One region of the Exiguobacterium sp. s150 genome, then DNA from elsewhere that is predicted to be linked to it. Evidence: riboswitches for the same ligand, from Rfam matches in the RefSeq annotation. Region 1 holds a riboswitch; each other region holds the start of a gene.
What was found. Region 1 has a riboswitch for S-adenosylmethionine ahead of msrA (peptide-methionine (S)-S-oxide reductase MsrA). Riboswitches for the same ligand answer to the same signal wherever they lie in the genome.
Positions count from the first base shown of each region.

Region 1 (5,813 bases):
GGCGTCGCACTTGGTCACAGCCGTCGGCATCACGATTTTGTCAATCTTGGTCATGTATAGCGTGCTTCGCAAAGACGTCACGTCGAAAGTTCGTTATATCGTCCCGTCTGTGCTCGTCGTTCTCGTCTACTTCGTCTCGTCTTACCTGATTTTCATTGGTTGATGACACGGTCGCTCTTGCGGCCGTGTTTTTTTTCATTGAGGCGTGACCGGGCATTTACGTGGGTATAGTAGGAGGGAAGGAGGGGTGACGATGCAAATGCATTCCGTTGAGCGGTTGAGTGAATACGTCCTCTTGATTCCCGCTTATAATCCCGATCAGGCACTAGTTGAATTGGTGCATGCGTTGAAACAGGAAGGTTTCCTCCACATCGTCGTCGTCAATGACGGGAGTGCGGAAACGTGCCGACCTGTGTTTGAGGCCATTGAGCCGCACGTATCTCGGCTTCTTGAGCATGAAAAGAACGCAGGAAAAGGTGCGGCCTTGAAGACCGGCATACGGTACATCGTCGACCACTACCCAGAGACGTTAGGCGCCATCACGGTCGATGCCGACGGCCAGCATTTACCGTCCGACGTCCACCACGTCTACAGCGAAGGCGTCCTCTGGCCGCATCATCTGATTATGGGGTGTCGCGATTTTTCAGGGGAAGCGATTCCGTTTCGAAGCCGGTTCGGTAATCAAGTGACACGCCTCGTCATGACGATTGGGAGCGGACTTCGTTTGAAAGACACCCAGACCGGCCTTCGGGCCATCCCGGTCCGCTATGCGAGACAGTTGCTCGACGTCCCTGGCAACCGTTACGAGTTCGAGATGAATATGTTGACGTTCACGAAGCGGATGCACGTCCCGATTCATCAGACACCGATTCAGACCGTCTATGTGGACGAGAACGCCTCGTCGCATTTTCGTCCGGTCATCGACTCAATCTTGATTTATCGTATGTTTCTCGCTTATTCGTTATCATCTGTTGCATCGTTTTTAATGGACATCGGCGTGTACGCGCTATTGATTTTCCTATTGAATCCTTGGTTCGATACGGCGCACGTCATCGTCGCGACCGTCGTCGGTCGAGTCGTCTCGTCCTTATTCAACTATTTCGTCAACCGGAAAGTCGTCTTCAAATCGAAAGCGAGACGGGCGATGGTCAAGTATTTTGGCCTCGTCGGGGCACAGATGGCGGTCTCCGCTGCCCTCGTCTATGCGCTCTTCTTCGTCATTCGAGACGGCGAGGTCATCTTGAAAGTCGTCGTCGACAGCTTCTTGTTTATCGCCAGTTACTATGTACAAAAACGCTGGATTTTCAAACGATAAAGGCCCGACAGTTGTCGGGCCTTTATCAGTAGGCGAGCTTTCCGATTTTAACGGACGTATAGCGATGAAGCTCGCGCGGGTCGGCGATGCCGGTCTTCATCATCATGTCGCGCATGAGGAGCGCACAAACCCGTGCGTCCTCGGCAGCGTTATGATGCAGGAACGGCTCGTTCAAATACTCGGCCATCGTGTTCAGCTTATGGTTCGGGAGCTGGGGGTACAACTTACGGGACAACTTGACCGTACAGCCATACTCGATGCTCGGGAACGTATATAGGTCATATTTGGCGATCGCTTTTTTCAAAGCGCCCATATCGAACGAGGCGTTGTGGGCCATGACGAGATCGACCTTTTGGAGCGTCGGATAGAGCAGTTCGAGCACCTCGGGCAGTGTCGGGGCATCCCAGACATCGCTCGGCCGAATGCCATGGACACGGATATTCCCTTGGTCGAAGTCTTCTTCCGGGTTGACGAGCAGCTGGTTCGTCTCGACGACCTCGCCGGCGTAAAGCAAGCTCCAGCCGACCGAACAGATGCTTCGGCTGTCACGGTTGGCGGTCTCGACGTCGATGGCTAAAATAGAATGTGACATAATCGTTCCTTTCTTCTTAACGAATTGAATCCACAAAAAAAGTCTAACATAACGTTAGACTGAAAAGCGATTAAGCGGCTGCTAAATTGCGGCATGCTTCGGCACAGCGGAGGCATGCCTCGGCGCATTGTTGGCAGTGGTCCATCTGATGGCGACCACATTCGACGGCGCACGTGTCACACACTTGCGCACAGAGGGCACCGATTGGTTTCGCGAACGCCGAATCGGTCTCGAGTGCGTTCAAGGCGAGGGCGCAGACGTCGGCGCATTCGCGCGTCAAGCGAATGCATTCTTTCACCATCAATACGTCTTCTTCTTGTAAACTTTTTGAAAAACAATGATTGCTCGTCCGCATGCAGTCGATAATCGCTGAAATCGTCTCTTCAATTGATTCCCGGTCCATGATAAGTCCCCCTTAGCAGAATAATGTATCTTCCAATCATTACCCGATACCGTATCGCTTAAACCGCGCCGGGACGACAAAAAAAGTCACTTCACGAAAGTGAAGTGACCTAGTAATGGAGCATAGCGGGCTCGAACCGCTGACCTCCACGCTGCCAGCGTGGCGCTCTCCCAGCTGAGCTAATGCCCCGTTCGAAAATTATTATATCATCCTAGTAAAACGTTTGGCAATGCCCTTTTTCAAAAAAGATTCAAAAGTTTAAACCGTTGACGCAATGGGAAAATCAACGATGATGTTATATTACGAAAGCAGGTGAATCATATGGGCATGATTTTATTGGCATTGCTTCCGGCACTCATGTGGGGGAGTATCCCGCTCATCGTATCGAAAGTCGGCGGGAAGCCGATTCAGCAGTTAATCGGGACGACGATGGGTGCGATGGTCATGGCGTTCGTCATCTTTCTCGTCTTCAATCCGGAGTTCACGACCCTTGCCGTCGTCACCGGATTCATCTCCGGAATCTTTTGGGCGCTCGGACAGTATCTTCAGTTCCAATCGTTCCAAATCTTGAGCGTCTCGAAAGCGATGCCGATCAGTACCGGGATGCAGCTCGTCGGAACGTCGCTCTTCGGGGTCATCGTGCTCGGGGACTGGGAGACGTCGACCGAGCTCTGGCTCGGATTTTCAGCGCTCGTCTTGATTATCATCGGGGCGACGATGACGTCATATCAACAGAAGAAAGACTCGGATAGCGCCGGGGCGTTGAAGAAAGGTCTCCTCGTCCTCCTCGTCTCGAGTCTCGGGTATGTGACGTACGCCGTATTGACGAACTACTTTGAAGTCGACGGCATCACGGCGATCGTCCCGCAATCGGTCGGGATGTTCATCGCGGCGCTTCTCTTCAGTCTTCGTGAGAAGGACGTGAAACGGTTCGATCCGAAGACGTTCAAGAACATCTTGGCCGGGATCGCCTGGGGGATCGGGAACTTCGGTCTCTTCGTCTCGAGTGGAGAGGTCGGGGTCGCCACGTCGTTCGCCTTGTCGCAACTGAACGTCGTCGTCGCGACGCTCGGCGGGATTTATCTATTGAAAGAAGAGAAGACGTCGAAAGAGCGCGTCTTCGTCTTTATGGGCATCGGGCTCATCGTCGTCGCCGGCTTTATGCTCGGGATTGCGAAAAGTTAAAAGACGGGCGATTGCCCGTCTTTCATGATTGCCAAGCCACGTCGATGAACGCGTCTCGTCCAGATTTCTTCCGGTCTGCTTTATAGTGGTCCGGATTTTTTTTGTGGAAATCCTGATGATACTCTTCGGCCGGATAGAACGTGTCGGCCGGTAAAATCTTTGTGACGATCGGATCCTTAAATCGTCCGCTCGCGGCGAGTTCGTCGCGACTCTGTTCTGCTTTCACGCGTTGTTCCTCCGAATGATAGAAAATGGCCGGCGCGTATTGGCTGCCGCGGTCTTGGAACTGGCCGCCGTCATCAGTCGGGTCGGTCTGAATCCAGTAAAGTTCGAGCAAACGTTCATAAGCGAACAGCGACGGGTTGAACGTGATCTCGACGACCTCATAGTGTCCGGTCGTGCCGGTCTTCACTTGTTCATACGTCGGATCGTCGACGTGTCCGCCCGTATAGCCGGATACGATTGATTCGATTCCGGGCTGTTCCTCGAACGGGGTGACCATGCACCAAAAACAGCCGCCCGCGAATGTTGCTTTTTCCATAAAAAACTCCCCCTGTACACGTATTGTCCAAATAAAAACGCCCATGTCATCGACATGAGCGTTCTGTCATATCGTCCAAGGCAAACGCCTTGCTGGAAGTAGCACCTTGCCGAAGCAGGTTGCTGTGAAGTCATAGAGCCAGGTCTCTCGTTCACTCAAGATATCGATATGTAGTTGGTGAAAGCATCATACCATCTGTCCGAAAGTGTCGTCAACGATTAGGTTTTCGCCGAAGTTGCAGCAACGTGGCCCCGACAATCAAGACGACGAGGACGATGGAGAGCGCTAGCGTATACGGGGCCTCCCCGGCATAGAGCTGTAAGAAGAACAAGACAAAGACGGACAACAAGACGAGTACGTACGAACGGTTCATAGTAACCTCCCTTTTCTTTCAGTTTACCAAGTTACACATTCGTTGGCGAACGAAAACAGGAAATCAAGTGGAAATAGCGAATACGAACGAGTGAGCAAAGGAGGAATCAACATGACTGAACCAAACCCATTTTTCGAACTCGATATCGAGACCGCCCATCTCGGATATAAGGAAGGAACGTTCACCGCGCGTGACGTGACGGCCTACTATTTGACCCGAATCGCCGCATTGAACGACAAGCTGAGAGCGGTCATTCAAGTGAACCCGGACGCTCTGTTCGAGGCCGAGGCGGCCGACCGGGCGTTCCGACGTGGTGATCGCTTGCCGCTGCTCGGCATCCCGGTACTGATTAAAGACAACGTCGAGACGGCCGGTCAGATGAAGACGACGGCTGGGGCCGTCGCCCTCGCGCATCACTTCGCCGGCCGAGACGCCCACCTCGTTCAAAGTTTACGCGCGAGCGGGGCCATCATCCTCGGGAAAGCGAACTTGTCCGAGTGGGCCAACTTTTTGACCGAGGGGATGCCGAACGGCTGGAGCGGGGTCGGGGGCCAGACGCTCAATCCATATGGGGACAAGCTCGATGTCGGCGGGTCGAGTTCAGGTTCGGCGTCCGCGGTCGCGGCGAACATGACGCTTCTCGCCGTCGGCAGCGAGACGAGCGGCTCGATTATCCATCCGAGCGTCCATAACGGCATCGTCGGCATCAAGCCGACTGTCGGTTTGATTAGCCGGAGCGGCATCATTCCGATCTCTCGGTCGCAGGACACGGCCGGCCCGATGGCACGAACGCTCCGGGATGCGGTGCTTGCCCTTGAGGCGATGGTCGGGGAAGACCCGGCTGACCCGGCGACAACGCACCTTCCGGCCGGTCCGCCGTATCGGACGTGTCTCGATGAACGCCAAGCGGTCGGGATGCGCGTCGGGATTGTCAAGATTGATCTGTCGGAAGAAGAACAGGCGCTCTATGATGAGGCGATCGCCTTGCTGAAACAGAGCGGCATCGAGGTCGTCACTGTCGAACTGCCGTCGATAACATCGCTCGACCAAGGCGATATCCTGTATCATGAGTTTAAGCTCGGAATCGAGGCGTATCTAGCCTCGACGACGCTCTCGTATAAGACGCTTTCGGATTTGATTAACTGGAACAGCAGTCATCCGGAGACGATTCCGCACGGACAGAAGACATTCGAGAAAGCGGACGAACAATCGGGCCGCTTGATTGAGGCCACCTATCTGACACGTCGCCTCGACGACGTCCGTCACGCCAAGACGGACGGCATCGACCGACTGTTGGCCGAGCAGGCGCTCCATGCGCTCGTCTTACCGCATGACCACAATTATGACATGGCCGCGAAAGCCGGGCATCCGACGATTACGATTCCGTATGCCGTCAAACAGAGC
Region 1 is NZ_JACSMC010000027.1:12,754-18,566, forward strand. It holds gene KNP76_RS11960 (sodium:calcium antiporter) at 1-163, shown strand, start outside; gene KNP76_RS11965 (bifunctional glycosyltransferase family 2/GtrA family protein) at 254-1,315, shown strand; gene KNP76_RS11970 (3'-5' exonuclease) at 1,341-1,907, opposite strand; gene KNP76_RS11975 (four-helix bundle copper-binding protein) at 1,978-2,310, opposite strand; tRNA gene KNP76_RS11980 (tRNA-Ala) at 2,427-2,499, opposite strand; gene KNP76_RS11985 (GRP family sugar transporter) at 2,632-3,495, shown strand; gene msrA (peptide-methionine (S)-S-oxide reductase MsrA) at 3,518-4,036, opposite strand; SAM riboswitch class I at 4,103-4,203, opposite strand; gene KNP76_RS11995 (hypothetical protein) at 4,248-4,409, opposite strand; gene KNP76_RS12000 (amidase family protein) at 4,521-5,813, shown strand, end outside.

Region 2 (5,813 bases), on a different contig from region 1:
ACATGTTCGCGCTTCTTGGAAAACCTGGCTACGAGGAACAAAAGGCAGAGCTCGAAAAGCGTTTGAACCAATGATTTTACGTCGGTCCACTTCGGTGGGCCGATTTTTTTGTTTGAAACTAGGGTGAGACAAGGTAAAGTGAGAGTAGACACGGGAAAGAAAGGGATGGACTATGTTGACATTCACGGACTACTATCATAATCAAGTCGAGTTGAGCTTCACCCATTATCCGTTCTCAGATACACCGCTCCACGTCTGGGTCGTCGCCCGTTACGGGGACAAATGGGTGTTGACGAAACATAAGCAGCGCGGTCTCGAGTTCCCCGGGGGCAAAGTCGAACCGGGCGAACACGAGGATGATGCGGCGATACGCGAAGTATTCGAAGAGACGGGGGGCATCGTCAAATCGCTCCATTACCTCGGCCAATATCGGGTGCTCGGACGAGGTGACACGGTCATAAAGAACATATACTTTGCCGTCATCGACCGTTTCGAGGACCATCCGGCCGTGGAGGAGACAGACGGTGCCGTACTCCTTGACGAACTGCCGAAAAACCTGCTCCGCAACAATCAATACAGTTTCATGATGAAAGATCGCGTCTTGCCTGAGACGATGAAGGTGCTGCATGCAAAAAACATGGTTTGACCGGATTGAGCCCCTCGCTCCCTACGCGGGCTATCGCATTCATCGCGGGTGGTACGAGACGCGTGACGGGGAAGACGTCGTCGCGTATACGATCACGCCGAAACGCCCGAACGGCCATGTTCTGTTTTACTTGAGAGGCGGGACGGGCCGCATCGGGGACGTCCGCTTGCCACGCTTGATGCAATTCGCGGCGCGTGGCTTTCACGTCGTCGCCCCGGTGTATCGGGGCAATCACGGCGGGACCGGCAAAGAAGATTTCGGGGGCGACGATTTAGAGGACGTCTTGTCGCTCTATGACCGGGTGCAGCAGACGAATCCACGGATTCATGCACTCGGCTTCTCACGGGGCGGGATGATGGCGCTATCGCTCGCTTCCGTCCGTCCGCTCGTCTCCGTCACATCATGGGCCGGTGTGACGAATTTGAAATGGACGTATGAGGAGCAACAGACGATGCGCAAAATGCTTCGACGGATGACGGGCGGGGACCCGGAGACGGCGAGTGCGGCGTATATTGAGCGGTCGCCGCTCTATAAAGACTGGGACGCGCCGACGCTGTTGATTCATGGGACGGACGATGAGCAAGTCCGGCTCCGCCATGCGACGGCTGTCGCCGAAAAGCTCGGCGCACAGGCCGAGCTTTGGGTCGTCCCGTTCGCGCACCAATTGCCGTTTTGGGACAAGTGGGAGACGACGGAGCGGGCGATGGATTGGATGCTGAAGCAAACGAAACAGGGCTAGTGCCACATGTGCACTAGCCCTTTCTTTAATTTAGAAGACGATCGGTCCGGCCGCGATGACCGACTCGTTCGCTTTCGTGAACCGTTTGAAGTTATCTTGGAACTTGATCGCGAGCGCGCGCGCCTCGGCGTCGTACTTCGCTGAATCTTTCCATGTGTCACGCGGGTTGAGGACGTCGCGTGGCACACCTTTGATGTCGACTGGGATGTCGACATTGAAGATGTCGTGGCGGATCGTCTCGACGTCACGGAGTTCTCCGTTGACGGCCGCGTTCACCATCGCGCGCGTGTAAGCGAGCTTCATCCGCGACCCTTCGCCGTATACGCCGCCCGTCCAGCCTGTGTTGACGAGATAGACGTCGACGTCGTGCTTCTCGATCAACGTGCCGAGCATATCAGCGTAGCGTTCTGGTGCGAGTGGCAAGAACGGAGACCCGAAGCAAGTCGAGAACGTCGCTTGCGGCTCGGTCACACCGCGCTCCGTACCAGCCAGTTTCGACGTGTAACCAGACAAGAAGTGATACATCGCCTGCTCTTTCGTCAATTTGCTGATTGGCGGTAATACACCGTACGCGTCAGCCGTCAAGAACACGATCGTGTTCGGATGTCCGGCGCGTGATGGGAGCATGGCGTTATCAATGAAATCGATCGGATAGGCGGCTCGCGTGTTTTCCGTCAAGGAAATGTTTTTGTAATCAGGTGAACGGTCATCATTCAAGACGACGTTCTCGATTAAAGATCCGAAACGGATCGCGTCATAGATTTGCGGCTCGTTCTCACGCGACAAGTTGATCGTCTTCGCATAGCAGCCACCTTCAATGTTAAACACGCCGTCTGGAGACCAGCCGTGCTCATCATCACCAATCAAGTGACGTTCTGGGTCGGCCGATAACGTCGTCTTCCCGGTTCCCGATAGCCCGAAGAAGAGTGCGGTCTCGTTGGCGTCGTTGACGTTTGCCGAACAGTGCATCGAGAGGACGTGTTGCTCCGGGAGCAGGAAGTTCATGACAGAGAAGATTGATTTCTTGATTTCACCACCGTACTCTGTTCCCCCGATCAGAATCGTACGTTTGGCGAATGAGACGAGAATGAACGTCTCGGAGTTCGTGCCGTCGACAGCCGGATTTGCCTTATAGCTCGGTGCATAGATGACCGTGAACGGGTCGAACGCACCTTTTGTCGGCCATTCACGAAGGAACAGTTGCTTCGCGAACAAGCTGTGCCATGCATATTCTGTGATGGCGCGAACCGGAAGCGTGTAATGCTCATCCGCACCTGCTGACGCTTCAAGATAGTAGAGCTTTTGTTTTTGCTCAAGATGGGTGAGCACCTTATCGAGCAACGCTGTGAACTTCTCTTCGGCGATCGGTTGGTTGACCGGTCCCCAGTCGACTAAGTGATTGCTGACTTCATCTTGCACGACGAATTTGTCTTTTGGTGACCGGCCTGTGAATTTGCCTGTACTGACAGATAAAGCCCCGTCTTTCGTCAGCACACCTTCCCCGTTTTGAATGGCTTCTTCCACCAATTCTGGAACCGTCAAGTTCCGTTTCACGTCGGCACCGTTAATTAATTCTTCGATTTTCAGGAGCGTTGTCGCCATCCCGAATCCCACCTTTCCCCTAAATAGATGTGGATGAAATCCGCATACTTCCGCAGTTAATTAGTATGACGTTTTTATTATATGTGACACACTAATTAAAAACAAGCGTTTCTTCACTTTGACAAGTAAGCGCTTTCTTACATTGTCATTCTAACATATTCTGTACCAGGTCATAGAACAAAATCGGAAACCGTCATAAAAATGTTTGTTATTTCACAAACATAACTATTTGCCCGTTCGTGAAAAGTTTTACGAATTCGGTCGATACGCTTGACAGAACGGTACGTCATTTATATGATGGTGTTCGTAACGGATACTCTTATTCTGAGCGGTGGAGGGAACAAGGCCCTACGAAGCCCAGCAACCGTCCGAATGTAATGTTGTCGGAAAAGGTGCTATCCTGAAGCGAAGCGTAAGCTTCGAACGATAAGAGGGTAAGGAAGAACGATTCAACCTTTCCCATTGAACGTGGCGAAAGGTTTTTTTCATTACCGTCCCAAAGCAACGCGTAAGGGGAACGAGTACCGTCCACACATCACCCTTATTATAGGAGGTTTTTTGAAATGTCAAACTTGAACCGTCGACTTTTCACTTCGGAGTCCGTCACTGAAGGACACCCGGATAAAATTTGTGACCAAATCTCAGACTCGATTTTGGACGCGATTTTAGCAGAAGATCCAAACGCCCGCGTTGCGGCTGAGACGTCTGTCACGACAGGTCTCGTGCTCGTAGCTGGTGAAATCACGACATCGACATACGTCGATATCCCGAAAGTCGTCCGTGAAACGGTCCGTGAGATCGGTTATACACGCGCGAAATACGGCTTTGATGCCGAGACATGTGCTGTCTTGACGTCAATCGACGAGCAGTCAGTCGATATCGCCCAAGGTGTTGACCAAGCGCTCGAAGCACGTGAAGGTCAAATGACTGAAGAAGAACTCGATGCAATCGGTGCAGGGGACCAAGGTCTCATGTTCGGTTATGCAACGAAAGAAACGCCTGAACTCATGCCGCTTCCAATCTCGCTCGCACACAAATTGTCACGTCGTTTGGCGGAAGTCCGCAAAAACGGCACGCTCCCTTACCTCCGTCCGGACGGGAAGACGCAAGTGACGGTCGAGTACGACGAAGCGAACAACCCGGTTCGTATCGACACAATCGTTATCTCGACACAACACGCTGAAGACATCACGCTCGAGCAAATTCAAGCAGATCTTAAAGCACATGTCATCGACGCGGTCATCCCGACTGAACTAATCGATGCGGAGACGAAATACTTCATCAACCCGACTGGCCGTTTCGTTATCGGTGGACCACAAGGTGATGCAGGTCTCACAGGACGTAAGATTATCGTCGACACGTACGGTGGATACGCACGTCACGGTGGCGGCGCGTTTTCTGGTAAAGATCCTACGAAAGTTGACCGCTCTGCAGCATACGCGGCTCGTTACGTGGCGAAGAACATCGTCGCAGCTGGCCTCGCGGACAAAGCAGAAGTTCAACTTGCATACGCAATCGGTGTCGCACACCCGGTATCGATCGCGGTCGATACGTTCGGCACTGGTAAATTGAGCGAGACCGAGATCGTAGAACTCATCCGTGAGAACTTCGACCTCCGCCCGGCCGGCATCATCAAGATGCTCGACCTTCGCCGCCCGATTTACAAGCAGACAGCAGCATACGGCCACTTCGGTCGCACGGACGTGGAACTCCCATGGGAGCAAACGGACAAAGCAGCAGTACTAGAAGAAGGCGCGAAACGCTTCGCGTAATCAAAGAAAAACGACCTTTCACGCGAAAGGTCGTTTTTGTTATGCCTGTGGCTTATGGTCAGTCGACTCGTGTCCTTGTCCTAACGCGGTATCTTTCGCCTCGACGACTTTCTCGCCGATCGATTGTAAATCCGATTTCGCCTCTTGGGCCGTCTCGACGACTTTATTGACGTCTTGTTTGACCGTGTCGGCTTCGCCGGCCACTTTTTCGTAGACGTTTTGGACGTCTGTCGCGACTTCTTGGATGATGCCTGAGGCCGCCTTCACTTGATCGATGACTTGTGAGGCCTTACCGGCCGGATCTTCTTTCACCGTCTCGACGAGTCCGCCGACAGAAGCTTTCGCACTCGAGAATGACTGTTTCGTGTTCTCTCGGTTTGATGAGCTGAGGAGGGCGAGGAGCCCGCCGACGAGGGCACCGAGCAACATGCCGGTGACGACGTTGATTTTTGGACCGTTCGACGACTCATGGTCGAATTGACGGTTCGGGTTGTTCGCTTGTGTAGCATGCGAGTCGTGTTGCAATGGTGGTTGCATAAAAACACTCCTTTTCTGTAAGTTGGCATTGGTACCTTTATACCCGTGTCAAATTGGAACATAACCCGTTCGCTCATTTCGTCATGAAAAAGTAATGAAGGGGCAGGATATTTTTGGCGGGATGGGGAATGATAGTACTAGATTGGCCAAAAGGGGGAGCTGTCATGAAGATGAGGGAAGCCGTGCCGGAAGATGCCGCTCTAATTCGAGAAATCGCGCTCGCGACGACCGACGCGGACAACGCGCGTGCGCGCGTGATGGAACGGGCGTATCAGCTCGAGGAAATCGTGCGCGCCATCAGTTCGAGTGAAGAAGCGAAAGAACAGTTGTTCATCGTCGGTGAGACGGACGGCGACGTCATCGGGTTTTATCATGCGATTGACCGGGGCGATACGTGGGAAGTGCTTCGTCTTTACCTCCATCCGGCCCATCACCGTCAAGGGTTAGGGGCAGAGCTGTTGACACACCTTGCAGGACGAAAACGCCAACCGGTCGAACTGTACGTTGAGAGTTCGAA
Region 2 is NZ_JACSMC010000002.1:219,527-225,339, forward strand. It holds gene KNP76_RS02685 (glucose-6-phosphate isomerase) at 1-74, shown strand, start outside; gene ytkD (RNA deprotection pyrophosphohydrolase) at 173-646, shown strand; gene KNP76_RS02695 (alpha/beta hydrolase family protein) at 627-1,385, shown strand; gene pckA (phosphoenolpyruvate carboxykinase (ATP)) at 1,416-2,987, opposite strand; SAM riboswitch class I at 3,304-3,420, shown strand; gene metK (methionine adenosyltransferase) at 3,551-4,759, shown strand; gene KNP76_RS02710 (hypothetical protein) at 4,799-5,296, opposite strand; gene KNP76_RS02715 (GNAT family N-acetyltransferase) at 5,461-5,813, shown strand, end outside.
Region 2: linked by a shared signal. The riboswitch ahead of metK (methionine adenosyltransferase) and the one ahead of msrA (peptide-methionine (S)-S-oxide reductase MsrA) in region 1 are both predicted to bind S-adenosylmethionine.

Region 3 (5,813 bases), on a different contig from region 1:
CTGGCAAGTGCAGGCGCTCGGGGCCCTCTATTTGATTGGGATGAGTGCGAGACATCTGTATATGACGTACAAGGCGCGCCACATGGCGCCGCATCAAGACCTGGCGGCAGAGGCGAAAGCCGAGACGGCCGTCACCGAGAAACCGGTCTCGCGCAAAGAGTTTTGGTGGACGGTCGCGAAAGTCGAGTTCGCGGACATCGCCTTTGCGGTCGACTCGATTTTGGCGGCGGTCGCGCTCGCGGTCAGTCTTCCGGCGCTCGGTCTCGGTGAAATTGGTGGCATCGACTCCGGTCAGTTCTTCGTCGTCTTGCTCGGTGGTCTCATCGGTGTCGTCTTAATGCGTTTCGCCGCACGAATCTTCGTGAAACTGTTACACCAGCGTCCGACGCTCGAGACAGCAGCCTTCATCATCGTCGGTTGGGTCGGGGTGAAGCTGACGGTTCTCGTCTTGGAGCACGAAGGCTTCAAACGATTAATCGAAGGAACACCGATCGAATTCATCGGACTCCCGCACGGGTTCGTCCACTCGACCGGTTGGACGCTCTTCTTCTGGTCGGTCATGGTCGCCATTGCCCTTTGGGGTTGGTTCTCTTCGAAACCGTCGGCGGTCAAACATTAAAAAATCCTGCTCTCCTTTAACGGGAGGCAGGATTTTTTGTTAGGCGGTCACATCTTCTTTCTCGTAAATCGGCACCCAGCCTTCCGTCGTCACGAAGATTCGGACGGCGACGACTTTGCGGTCGTCTTGGAGGGTGAAGTAGTGTCGTGTGTTCACCGGAACCGAGATGAGATCGCCTGGGTTCAGTTCGATGTTGAAGTAGCCACGCTCGGCGTCATCGATTGCGAAGATACCGTGGCCGCTGACGATGAAGCGAACTTCGTCGTCCGTGTGGTGGTGTTCTTTTTGGAAGTTGACGAGTAATTCGTCCAAGTTCGGCGTCGCATCCGAAAGCGAGATGACGTCGGCCGTCTCATAGCCACGGCGTTCCGATACATCTTTAATCTCGTCACGGAACGTCGCGAGAATCGCCTGTTTGTCCTCGTCCGTCAACTGGTAGTTCTCTTGCAGGTTTACTGGGAGCTTGTTGATGTCCCACTGTTCATATAGAATGCCGCGTGACTCTAAAAAGGCGCTCACTTCAGTTTGGTCGACGTAACGTTCTTCGGTTTGTTGGAAATAGATTGTAGCCATGGATGGTTCCTCCTTATGAATGCACGCCTAAGGCGCGTAGTTTTAACGTGTAGCTGAATAAAAACTCATATGCTTCTAAATAGCGTTTCGTCGCCGCCGGTGTCTCGCCCCAGACGGTGATGCCGTGGTTGCGGATGAGGACGGCACCGGCGCTTGAACGGACATGAGGGGCGAACGCCGCGGCAAGCGTCGGGATGTCGGCATGGTTGTCGATGATCGGGACACGGACGATAGCATCTTCTTCCCAATAATCGAGCGCCTTGATGATCTCTTGACCGGTGAAGACGACCTCGCCTCGAGCGGCATAAAGCTCGGAGATGACGTTGTTGTCAATCGTATGGACATGGAGCGAGCACGTTGCTTCGGTCCGGTTGAACACCTCCAGGTGGAGCAACGTCTCAGCGGACGGTTTTCCTGTCTGTTCGCCGATCAAGCGTCCGAAAGCATCGACGAGGACGAAGTCGTCCGGTGTTCGTTTTCGCTTGTCACGTCCGCTCGCAGTGACTAAAAAGGTGAGCGGGTCATCTTCGACGCGAATCGCCAAATTCCCACTCGTTCCGGGGAACCAGTCGCGGGCGGCGAGCTCATCTTTAATGTCGGCTAGTTCGAGCCAACGGGCGGTCACACTCATACGGTCACCTCCTGCAGATGATGGGTGATGTCATGGAACGTCTCGAACGGGGCGAATGGGATGCCTTCCGCCTCGCAGAGCGTGATGAGTTGTCCACGGGCATAGACGAAGTCCGCCCGTTTCGCAATCTCGAAATCGGTCACCGAATCCCCGATGACGATCAACCGGTCATTGGAATCGACGATGCGGCGGGCGATCGTCGGTTTACAGCAACCGCAATCGTTCGTGCACTGGTCGTCACACGCGTGTGGCCACGCGACGGTCACGGTCTCACCCGAGAAGTCGGCGACGTTACAGAAAATATGTTCGGAATCGACAAGGCCGTCTAAAATTGGTTGAACGAAGAAGTCCATCCCGCCGCTGACGACGTCAAAGTGCCATCCGTTTTGACGCACGTCGGCCAAAAAGGCAGTAAACCCAGGGCGTAACGCGATACGTTCCACCAAATAGTCTCGATATGCGGTACGTTCGCTACTTGGCAACAAGTCGAACAGTTGGCCGACGCCGGAGCGAATCGAGATGTCTTGGGCGAGGATCGCGTCTTTCAGCTCGATCCATTCGGGAGGGGCGAACGCCTTCATCAAGGCGATGATGTTGTCCTCGGCTGTGATGGTCCCGTCGAAATCGCAGAGGATATGGACCGTCATCGCGTCGTCCACGCTTTCAATGCCGTCTCGAGCTCGGTCGTCTGGCCGTCTCGTTGTCCGAGGACGTGCGCGATGGCCTGTTTGAACGCCCGGGCCCCGGCTGCGGCGCCGTCTGGGTGTCCGTGGATGCCACCACCGGCATTGATGACGACATCGGTTCCGAAATCACGGATGATGTCGGGAACGAGCCCTGGATGAATCCCGGCTGACGGGACCGGGAGAATCGCTTTTCTTTCGCTCGGTTCCGCGCTTACATCGCGGATGAGGAGCGCCTCGTCACGCGGCGTCGCGAGCGATCCGTACGGCGATGGAAAGAGCGTCAAGTCGGCACCGGCGAGTCGAGGAAGCTTCCCGAGTAGGAGTGCATGGCTGATTGAACCGGTCAAGGCGCCGGCGAACGCCGGGTGCGCTAAAATCGGCACGTTCACGTCCGGGTCTTTCGCCAGCTCACGCAAGGTATCGAGCCCGTATGTATAGACGTTGAAGAGGAGGGCCGTTGCCCCAGCGTCAATCAACCGTAGCGCTTGGTCACGTAACGTGAACACCGGTCCGCTTAGCGTGACGGCGTACAGGGCACGTTTTCCGGTCGCCTCGTAATGCTCGTCTAAGACGGTGCGGCCGATCTGCGCCCGCTCAAGTGAAGGGGTGAGCGGATTGTCATATAAAATCTCGTCGTCTTTGACGATATCGATGCCCCCGTCGAGCTGGTCACGGAGCTGTGCTTCTAAAAAGGTCAAGTCTCGGCCGATGACCCCTTTGAAGATGCTCATGACGAGTGGCCGGTCGTAGACGCCGAGTAGCTGACGGACGCCTTCTGTCCCGAACTTGGCGCCGGGAAACGTGTCGCGCAACGCTTCAGGTAAATCGAGGTCGACGAGCCGGACCGAGTCGTCGAGTGATAGCTTTCCGAACGTCGTCGTCAAGATGGATGAGAAGTCCGCACTGACGTTATGGAGCGGGTAGCGGATTTTGAAGCGGCTCGTCGTTTCCGTATGTGACGTCGAGACGACTTCGGCGCGATACGCTTGTAACTGTGCTTGTTCTAGGTGTGGTAAGTCCGTCCACGTGCCGACGGTCAACTCGAGCGCGATTTTCGCGGCGAGGTCGGCCACGCGGTCCGTACGGTTAATTTCATAAGTGGCGATGATGCCCATGTTCGTTCCTCCTTCCGGTCAAACAAAAAATGACCCCATGCCGAGGCAAGAGGTCATCATAAAAAATGAACTCTTATCTCTCAGCGTCTGCTGCAAGAATTAGCACCGTGCCCAATCGGGTCGGTTGCTGCGACATCATCGGGCTTGTCCCTCCGTCTGCTCTTGATAAGAATATGATTTGAAGTTGTGAAATTTAATTGAATTTTTGCACAGAATCGTCACAGCGTCAATTCCTTTTTTGAAAATTTTTTATTTTAGAAATTTGTTTCCATATATGCAAACAAAAAGTGACTCGATGCTCAAAAAAACAGCGTTGACAACCAGGGCGTCGACTCCGTAATATTCAGCTCATAGTCACACAAATCGAATAACACACTCTTATCGCGAGTTGGCAGAGGGAATTGGCCCGATGACGCCGCAGCAACCGACCAGTACGGCACGGTGCTACATCCACCAGACGAATGTCTGAAAGATGAGAGGAACAACCAATCTGGCTGTGCCTCTTTCTCGCGGAGAAAGGGGCTTTTTTTGTGGAAATCATCGAAAGGGGAAATAGACATGGCATATCAACCATTTACTGAACAGACGGTCGTCGATCACGTCCGGGCACTCGGACTGATTGAAGAAGGAGGGATCGCCCAATGCGATGAGATTGGGGACGGAAACTTGAACCTCGTCTTCCGCATCCGTCAAGGCGAACAGCGTCTTATCGTCAAACAAGCGCTCCCGTATGCGAAAGTCGTCGGGGAAAGTTGGCCGCTCACGCTTGAACGGGCCTGGATCGAGCAGCTCGCGTTGCGTCAGTTCGCAGAAGTCGTGCCACGTTTCGTGCCGAACGTGCTCGGGAGCGACCGGACGCTCGCGTACACGATTTTAGAGGACTTGTCCGATTATGAAATCGTCCGCACCGGTTACCTCGAAGGGAAGACGTATCCTGAACTGGCCCGTCACGTCGGTGAATTTTTAGGCGAGACGTTGTTCGCCACGTCCGACTACGCGGCCGGTCCAATCGAGAAGAAGCGGAAGGAACGGGAGTATTACAACCCGGAGCTGTGCGACATCACGGAAAAGCTCATTTTCACCGATCCGTATAAAGACACCGAGTCGAACAATATCGAGGCGGCGCTGCGTCCTGACGTCGAACGCCTCTGGCATGACAAGGCGCTCAAAGTCGAGGTGGCGAAACTGAAAGTCGGATTCGTCACGAAACATGACGCCTTGCTTCATGGCGACTTACATACAGGAAGCATCTTTGCGACGACGCAGGAGACGAAAATCATCGATCCGGAGTTCGCATTCTACGGACCGTTCGGCTTCGACGTCGGACAGATTATCGCGCATTTGACGCTCTCCACGTTCCACGATCCGCTCAAGCGATTCGAACGGTTCACGGACGTCCTCACGGTGTGGGAGACGTTTGAGAAGACGTTCCGCCACAACTTCACGAACGCCGTCGAGCCGTTCGACACGGAAGGATATGTCGACGACTTGTTACAAACGATTTTCGCCGACACGGTCGGCTATGCCGGTTGCGAACTCATCCGCCGCGCCATCGGCCTCGCCGGCGTCGCAGACCTTGAGACGTTACCCGAAACGACACGTCTCGAGCGGAAACGCGATGCGCTCGCGCTCGGTACGGCGCTCATTAAAGAACGTCACGAAGTTGACTCGATTGACGGCCTCGTCACCTTGTTATCGGGGGTACGCGTATGACGGTGCAAAACATTCGCTTTGACGTCTCGACCAATGAGTTGATTCTCTTAGACCAGACGCTCCTTCCGCATGAGGCACGTTACGTGACGATCGAGACGCTTGAAGAAGCGGAGCACGCGATTGAGACGCTCCAAGTCCGAGGCGCACCGGCGATCGCGTATTTCGGGGCGTTCGTCCTGGCGAAAGAGGCAGAGCGTCTCGTCGACGACCCAGATTTCACGCGTCGTCTCGAGATTGTCGGACGCCGTTTGATCGCGACACGGCCGACGGCGGTCAATTTACAAAACGTGATCGAGTCGCTTCTCGAATTGAACAGCGGGGACGATTTCGAACAGATTGCTGGGGAAATAAAACGGCGCGCGGTCGCCCTCTATGAACGTGACGTCGACACGTATCGGTCCATCGGAGAGCACGCACTGACCGTGTTGCCTTCAGGCGGGAACGTCTTGACGATCTGTAACGCCGGCGCTATCGCG
Region 3 is NZ_JACSMC010000011.1:658-6,470, reverse strand. It holds gene KNP76_RS07265 (TerC family protein) at 1-619, shown strand, start outside; gene KNP76_RS07260 (1,2-dihydroxy-3-keto-5-methylthiopentene dioxygenase) at 659-1,192, opposite strand; gene KNP76_RS07255 (methylthioribulose 1-phosphate dehydratase) at 1,206-1,823, opposite strand; gene KNP76_RS07250 (2-hydroxy-3-keto-5-methylthiopentenyl-1-phosphate phosphatase) at 1,820-2,470, opposite strand; gene KNP76_RS07245 (2,3-diketo-5-methylthiopentyl-1-phosphate enolase) at 2,467-3,624, opposite strand; SAM riboswitch class I at 3,695-3,796, opposite strand; SAM riboswitch class I at 4,000-4,103, shown strand; gene mtnK (S-methyl-5-thioribose kinase) at 4,183-5,337, shown strand; gene mtnA (S-methyl-5-thioribose-1-phosphate isomerase) at 5,334-5,813, shown strand, end outside.
Region 3: linked by a shared signal. The riboswitch ahead of mtnK (S-methyl-5-thioribose kinase) and the one ahead of msrA (peptide-methionine (S)-S-oxide reductase MsrA) in region 1 are both predicted to bind S-adenosylmethionine.

Region 4 (5,813 bases), on a different contig from region 1:
AAGGCATGTCGATTCCTCCTCTCCTTTGAGTATACCGTCTCTCTTGTGAAACTTCACAAAAAGATGGGGGAGTGGGAATGGACATGCCCGATTCGATTAAATTGGGAAGAAGAGACCGACGACGAGACCGAGCAAGGCACCGACGATGACTTGGAACGGTGTATGGCCAACGAGTTCGTTCAAGATTGGCGTCTCGTGCTTGATTCCTTTGAAATAATCGTTCAAAAGCCGCGCCTGGAATCCGACCGCTTGGCGGACACCGGTCGCATCGTACATGACGATCGTCGCGAAAATCAAGGCGAGGGCAAACATGCTAGAGTCGAGTCCCTCCATCCGTCCGATCACGGTCGCGAGAGCGACGACGGTCGAAGAGTGGGAGCTCGGCATGCCGCCTGAGGCGAACATGATTTGCAGTTCGAAGTCTCTCGTTTTAATGAGTTCTGTCACAAGTTTGGCCGCCTGCGCGATAAACCATGCGAGGAGGGCGGCGAGTAAGGGTTCGTTAAACAGCAATCGATTCACTTCCTGTCTGACAATGGTATCTTCACTATACCCGATATGACGCCACCGTAGACGTAAAGATTTCGTCAAAAAAAGCGCCAGTGGCGGAAGCCAGCTGACGCTTTCTGGTCGATTTTTGTTACCCGACGACGCCTTCAGTTTCCTGAAGTTTGTCCGCGATATTCTCGATGATATAGCGGTTGCGTGGATGCTCTTGGCACTCTTTTGAACATGAGCGCATCTGTTTCGGCTCACATTCTTCACAACAGAAGTGCTGGGCATTACACACCGGGTTGGCACAATTAACGTACCGGACCGTCTTCGTGCCGCAGTGCATGCACTCGGAGACGATGGACGGGTTGACCGTGTTGACCGGGACGTTGATGCGCTCGTCAAAGACGTACAGCTCACCTTCCCAATCCTCGCCTTTTGTCGCCTCGTCTTTTCCGTACATGGCGACCCCACCTTTTAAGTGGAAGATGTTGTCGTGACCTTGGTCACGCATATATGCGGTAAATTTCTCGCAACGGACGCCGCCGGTGCAATACGTGAGAAGCGTTTTCCCTTCGTAGAGGTCCTTGTTCTCTTCGAGCCATTCTGGCATGTAACGAGAAGCCTCTACGTCGATCTTGATCGCATTTTTAAAGTGACCAAGGTCGTACTCGTAGTTGTTACGAACGTCGAGGATGACGACATCATCGCGATGCATCATCTCTTTCCATTCTGCCGGTTCGAGGTATGCACCGTGCTGTTTCGGCACGTCAAACTCGCCATCAAAGCGCCACGTCACGAGTTCCTTTTTGTGACGGACAAAAATTTTCGAGAACGCGTGCTCCTCGACTTCATCGATTTTGAACTCGATGTCGCTGAAGTACGGGTTCGCTTTCAAGTCGTTCATGTACTGCTCGGTCTGTTCCCACGTACCAGAGCACGTCCCGTTGATTCCTTCGGAAGAAATCAAGATGCGTCCTTTGATGCCGAGGTCTTTACAGTACTTCAAGTGCTCTTGTGTGAGCGCTTCTGGGTCTTCGATGTTGACGTACTTATAGTACAACAACACGCGCATTGGTTTTGTTTCCATTTGTGTTACTCCCCTGTGTTCAGTTTTTTGCAGGAAAACGAACGTTGGGTTGTGTCGTTCGACGAATGGGCTTGCCTGCAACCACAAGTCCATTATTATATGATAGATATCACAGCTAATTTTCGCAAATACTTTTTAATTTTTTTTAAGCCGAGCAGGGGGACGTGTCCTCAGACGCGAATTCGGGTACAAAATAGTAATGAAAGCCAAAGGTGGAAATCGATATGCTCACATCACTTGAACAGTGGATCATCCAATTGATTGAATGGCTACAAGAGCTTCCAGGCGGTCCGTGGGCCGGACTCGGGGCCCCGTTCTTAGAAGCGATTTTTCCGTTTCTCCCGCTCGTCCTCATCATTTCGGCGAACGCGGCAACATATGGGTTCCTACTCGGGACGTTACTGTCTTGGGTCGGCAGTTTGCTCGGCACAATCCTCGTCTTCACGGCCGTCCGCTACGTCTTCCGAAAACCGATGACGCGTTGGCTCGAGAAACATAAACAAGGGGTCTATTGGCTTGAACGGATTAATCATATGAGTCCAATCTCGCTCGGGTTTCTCTATTCACTTCCGTTCATCCCCGTCAGTTTGATCACGTACTTACTCGCCCTGATTCAAATGCCGCTCCGCACGTTCATTATGGCGGCCGGATTTGGTAAATTGCTCGTCGTGTTGATTTTCTCGGTCATCGGCGACCAGTGGGAAGAGTTCATCCAAAGCCCGTTCCGTTTGTCGATGCTCGGATTATTACTGTTCGTCCTATGGGCGATTAGCCGTGGCCTCGAGGAACTGCTCAAGCGGCGCGCGTTCAAAAAACGGAACGAACAACTTAAACGTGAGCTCGACGCAAAACGAACGACCCTTTGAACGGATTAGATTCAAAGGGTCGTTTTTGTCAGGCTTTTTTCTTGAAGCGCGGGAAGTTGAATGCGATGGCAAGTCCACCGCAGATGAACAAGAGGAACGGATAAAACATGAACGGGACGAGCGCGGGGGACGCGGTGTTCGTCAATTCGGCAGCGATGAGGAGCTGTGCACCGTAAGGCAATAGTCCTTGGACACCGCACGAGAAGATGTCGAGCACGCTGGCTGATTTTTTCCGCTCAATCTCATACGTGTCAGCGATGTTCGCTGCGAGCGGACCTGCCACGAGAATGGAAATCGTGTTGTTGGCCGTGGCGACGTTCGTCGCACTGACGAGTCCGGCGATGCTCCATTCGGCGCCGGCCCGTCGCTGAATCCGCGAGGTGAGGGCGTCACGCAAGTAGGTAAGGCCGCCGTTATGGGAGATGAGTCCGACGAGTCCGCCCATGAAGAGCGTCAAAATCGAAATCTCTGCCATTCCAATCATCCCGTCCGCGACCGCCGTAACGAACGCGGTCACTGACAAGGTCCCGTCAAGTAGACCGATGATTCCGGTCAACACGATGCCACCGAGCAGAACGAGGATGACGTTCAACCCGGTCAAGGCGAGGACGATGACGGCGAGGTACGGGATGAGCTTGTACCATTCAAACGAAGCGATCTCGACAGAAGAGACCGTGCCGCTCGATAGGACGGCAAGGAGAACCGTCGTAATAATCGCGGCCGGCAAGACGATCCAAAAGTTCGTCCGGAATTTGTCACGCATGTTCGTCCGCTGCGTTCGCACGGCGGCAATCGTCGTGTCAGAGATGAACGACAAGTTGTCTCCGAACATGGCGCCACCGACGACGGCTGCCGCGGCGATGGCGATATTGACGCCGCTCTCTTCGTGGATACCGAGCGCGATTGGGGCGAGGGCGGCAATCGTACCGGTCGATGTCCCCATCGCCATCGAGATGAAGGCGGCGATGACGAACAGTCCACTTAACAGGAGCGAAGGCGGGAGCAATGTGAGCGCCGCGTTGACGGTCGCGTCAATCGCCCCAATCTCGCCCGCGACGTTCGAGAACGCACCGGCGAGGAGAAAGATGAAAATCATAATCAAAATGCCCGGATTGCCGGCACCTTGGGCAATCCGTTCCACCGTTTGGGTGACGCTGCCTTTCGTCATCGTAGCCGCGACGATCAAGGCGATGAGTGCCGCGATGAGTACCGGGAATTTATAAAAGTCACCATAGTAAACCCCGGCCCCGATAAAGAAGGCAAGGAAGACGAGTAAAGGCAAGAGTGCCCATTTGTTTGCAGTTGGTTGTTCCAATCGTTTCACCTCATTCATAGAAATAAAAAAGAGAGCCCTTCGAAAAAGGCTCTCTCCATGTAAGAAGCGCCTTTTTCATCTTTCAAGCACGTGCTTGCTGGATTTGGCACAGGTTCCCCGCTGCCGAGACGTCGCAGGGCCAGTCCCTCGGTCTCTCTTGATAAAAAAGTCGGATGATTTAGTTATAAGACACGTTCCCTAACCTATCTGTTTCGAACCGGTTTGTCAATAGAAAATCCCTATGCGCTTCGCATAGGGATGAGTCAGGTCGTCAAATATTGAAAATGGGCGACCCGGTTGCGCCCGGCGTATTTGCCGCCGACGTAAAGCGCCCGGTCGGCGTTTCGAATCGTGTCGTCGAGTCGTTGATCACCGAACGCTTGAATCGTATCGACCCCGATTGAGGCGGTCACTTGGATGTCGATGCCGTCGACACGGAACGGCGTCGCTTCGATTTTTTGCCGGATACGCTCGGCGATTTCGACGGCCTGGTCGGTGTCGCAATGGTTCAAGAGCAGAATGAACTCCTCGCCTCCGTAGCGCGCCGCAAAGTCCTCGGTCCGAAGCGCCTGGCGAATCCGTCGGCCGAACTCTTGGAGAACGCCATCCCCGACTTGGTGACCATGCGTGTCATTGATTTTCTTGAAGAAATCGATATCGAGCATGGCGACGGAGATGGGGTACATCGATCCGTCTGAAATTTGTTGAATTCCATATTCGTAAAACGCCCGCGCGTTGGCGAGGAGCGTCAGACTATCCGTCCGGCTCTCGGTATACAAGCGGTCTCGCTCATGGCAGCGGCTAATCGTCCGATTGAACGATTTGAGCAGCTTGACGATTTCGCGCTGAATGATGAGCGGGTAACCGTAAGCGTGTTCGCCTGTCATGATGAGCCATGTGCGAATGCCTTCGATCTCCTCGGAACGGACCGAGATAAAACTATGATAGTCGTCATGGAACTCTTCGGATAATGGAGCGTCCCATTCAAACCGCATCTCATACTCGACCGACGTTTCGAAAGGATGCGACGTTTCGAGTAAGTCGAACACGCGGGGCCTTTCGACTGGTTGACGCGTCTTCAAGTCGAAGTAGAGCGAGCGGTCGAACAAGGCGAACTCGACGAAGCCGGCGTCATATTGATTCAGCCGTTCACATTGGCTTAAAAATACTTCAATCGCTTGGGCCTCGCTTTGCGACAAGGAGACAGCTTCTTTTGCCTCGTCATACTGCTCGATGAGCGATTTGAACGCGTCTTGCCGTCCTTTTTGAATCAACAGCCGCTTGATGAAAAACGTGAGCGCGGCGGCGATGCTGCTGACGACGAGCAAGTTCGTCTCGCGGAAAAAGGAAGCGGCCAAAATAAAGACGAGGCTGACGATATACGTGTAAAACGCGATGCTTAAAAAATCACGGACGGGCACATCGACACGGAACCACCAACCGACTTGATACTTTTGAATGACGGTGTTCACGATGATGGCGAGAATCAGTCCGGCGAGCGGGAGGAACGAGTCTTGCGTATAAAACCCAAGACCGGTCTGTCCGCCGAGCGCCAAATAGACGCTTGCCGGGATGGCGAGTTCTAAGAAAGACGTGATCGCATTCCACGGGTACGTGAAGCGGAAACGCCTGAGCGCGACGCGCGGCTTCAAGTTGACGAATTGGAAGACGAGCAATCCGATTTGGTTGACGAATAACGCTGTCTCAAAATCGAAGAATAAAAAGATGATGAGGACGATGCTTTCTGAAAATGTGAAATAAACGCCTTTACGCTCGATTGAGTCCATTTGGAAGATGATGACGAGTAACGCGATCAAGATGAACGGCAGCGGCTCGATCGCCGGTGCGTTCAATACGCCTGTCGCGAACAAGGTGACGGTCAGCAGAAGAAATAAACTCCAAACACCCCAACCGAGGGCAGACATCTTGCGGAAATGGTTCATGGCCCCTCCTACTGTGGGAAATCGATGGTGTATCGTAAAATTCGGCATGATGCGGCGACAGTCCTGCCTAATCCTCATGATGGCGGAATTCTAGCATTGAGTCTACA
Region 4 is NZ_JACSMC010000023.1:15,760-21,572, reverse strand. It holds gene KNP76_RS11195 (PucR family transcriptional regulator) at 1-7, opposite strand, end outside; gene KNP76_RS11190 (divergent PAP2 family protein) at 97-522, opposite strand; gene trhO (oxygen-dependent tRNA uridine(34) hydroxylase TrhO) at 641-1,582, opposite strand; gene KNP76_RS11180 (TVP38/TMEM64 family protein) at 1,807-2,448, shown strand; gene KNP76_RS11175 (Na+/H+ antiporter NhaC family protein) at 2,477-3,763, opposite strand; SAM riboswitch class I at 3,836-3,930, opposite strand; gene KNP76_RS11170 (GGDEF domain-containing protein) at 4,027-5,706, opposite strand.
Region 4: linked by a shared signal. The riboswitch ahead of KNP76_RS11175 (Na+/H+ antiporter NhaC family protein) and the one ahead of msrA (peptide-methionine (S)-S-oxide reductase MsrA) in region 1 are both predicted to bind S-adenosylmethionine.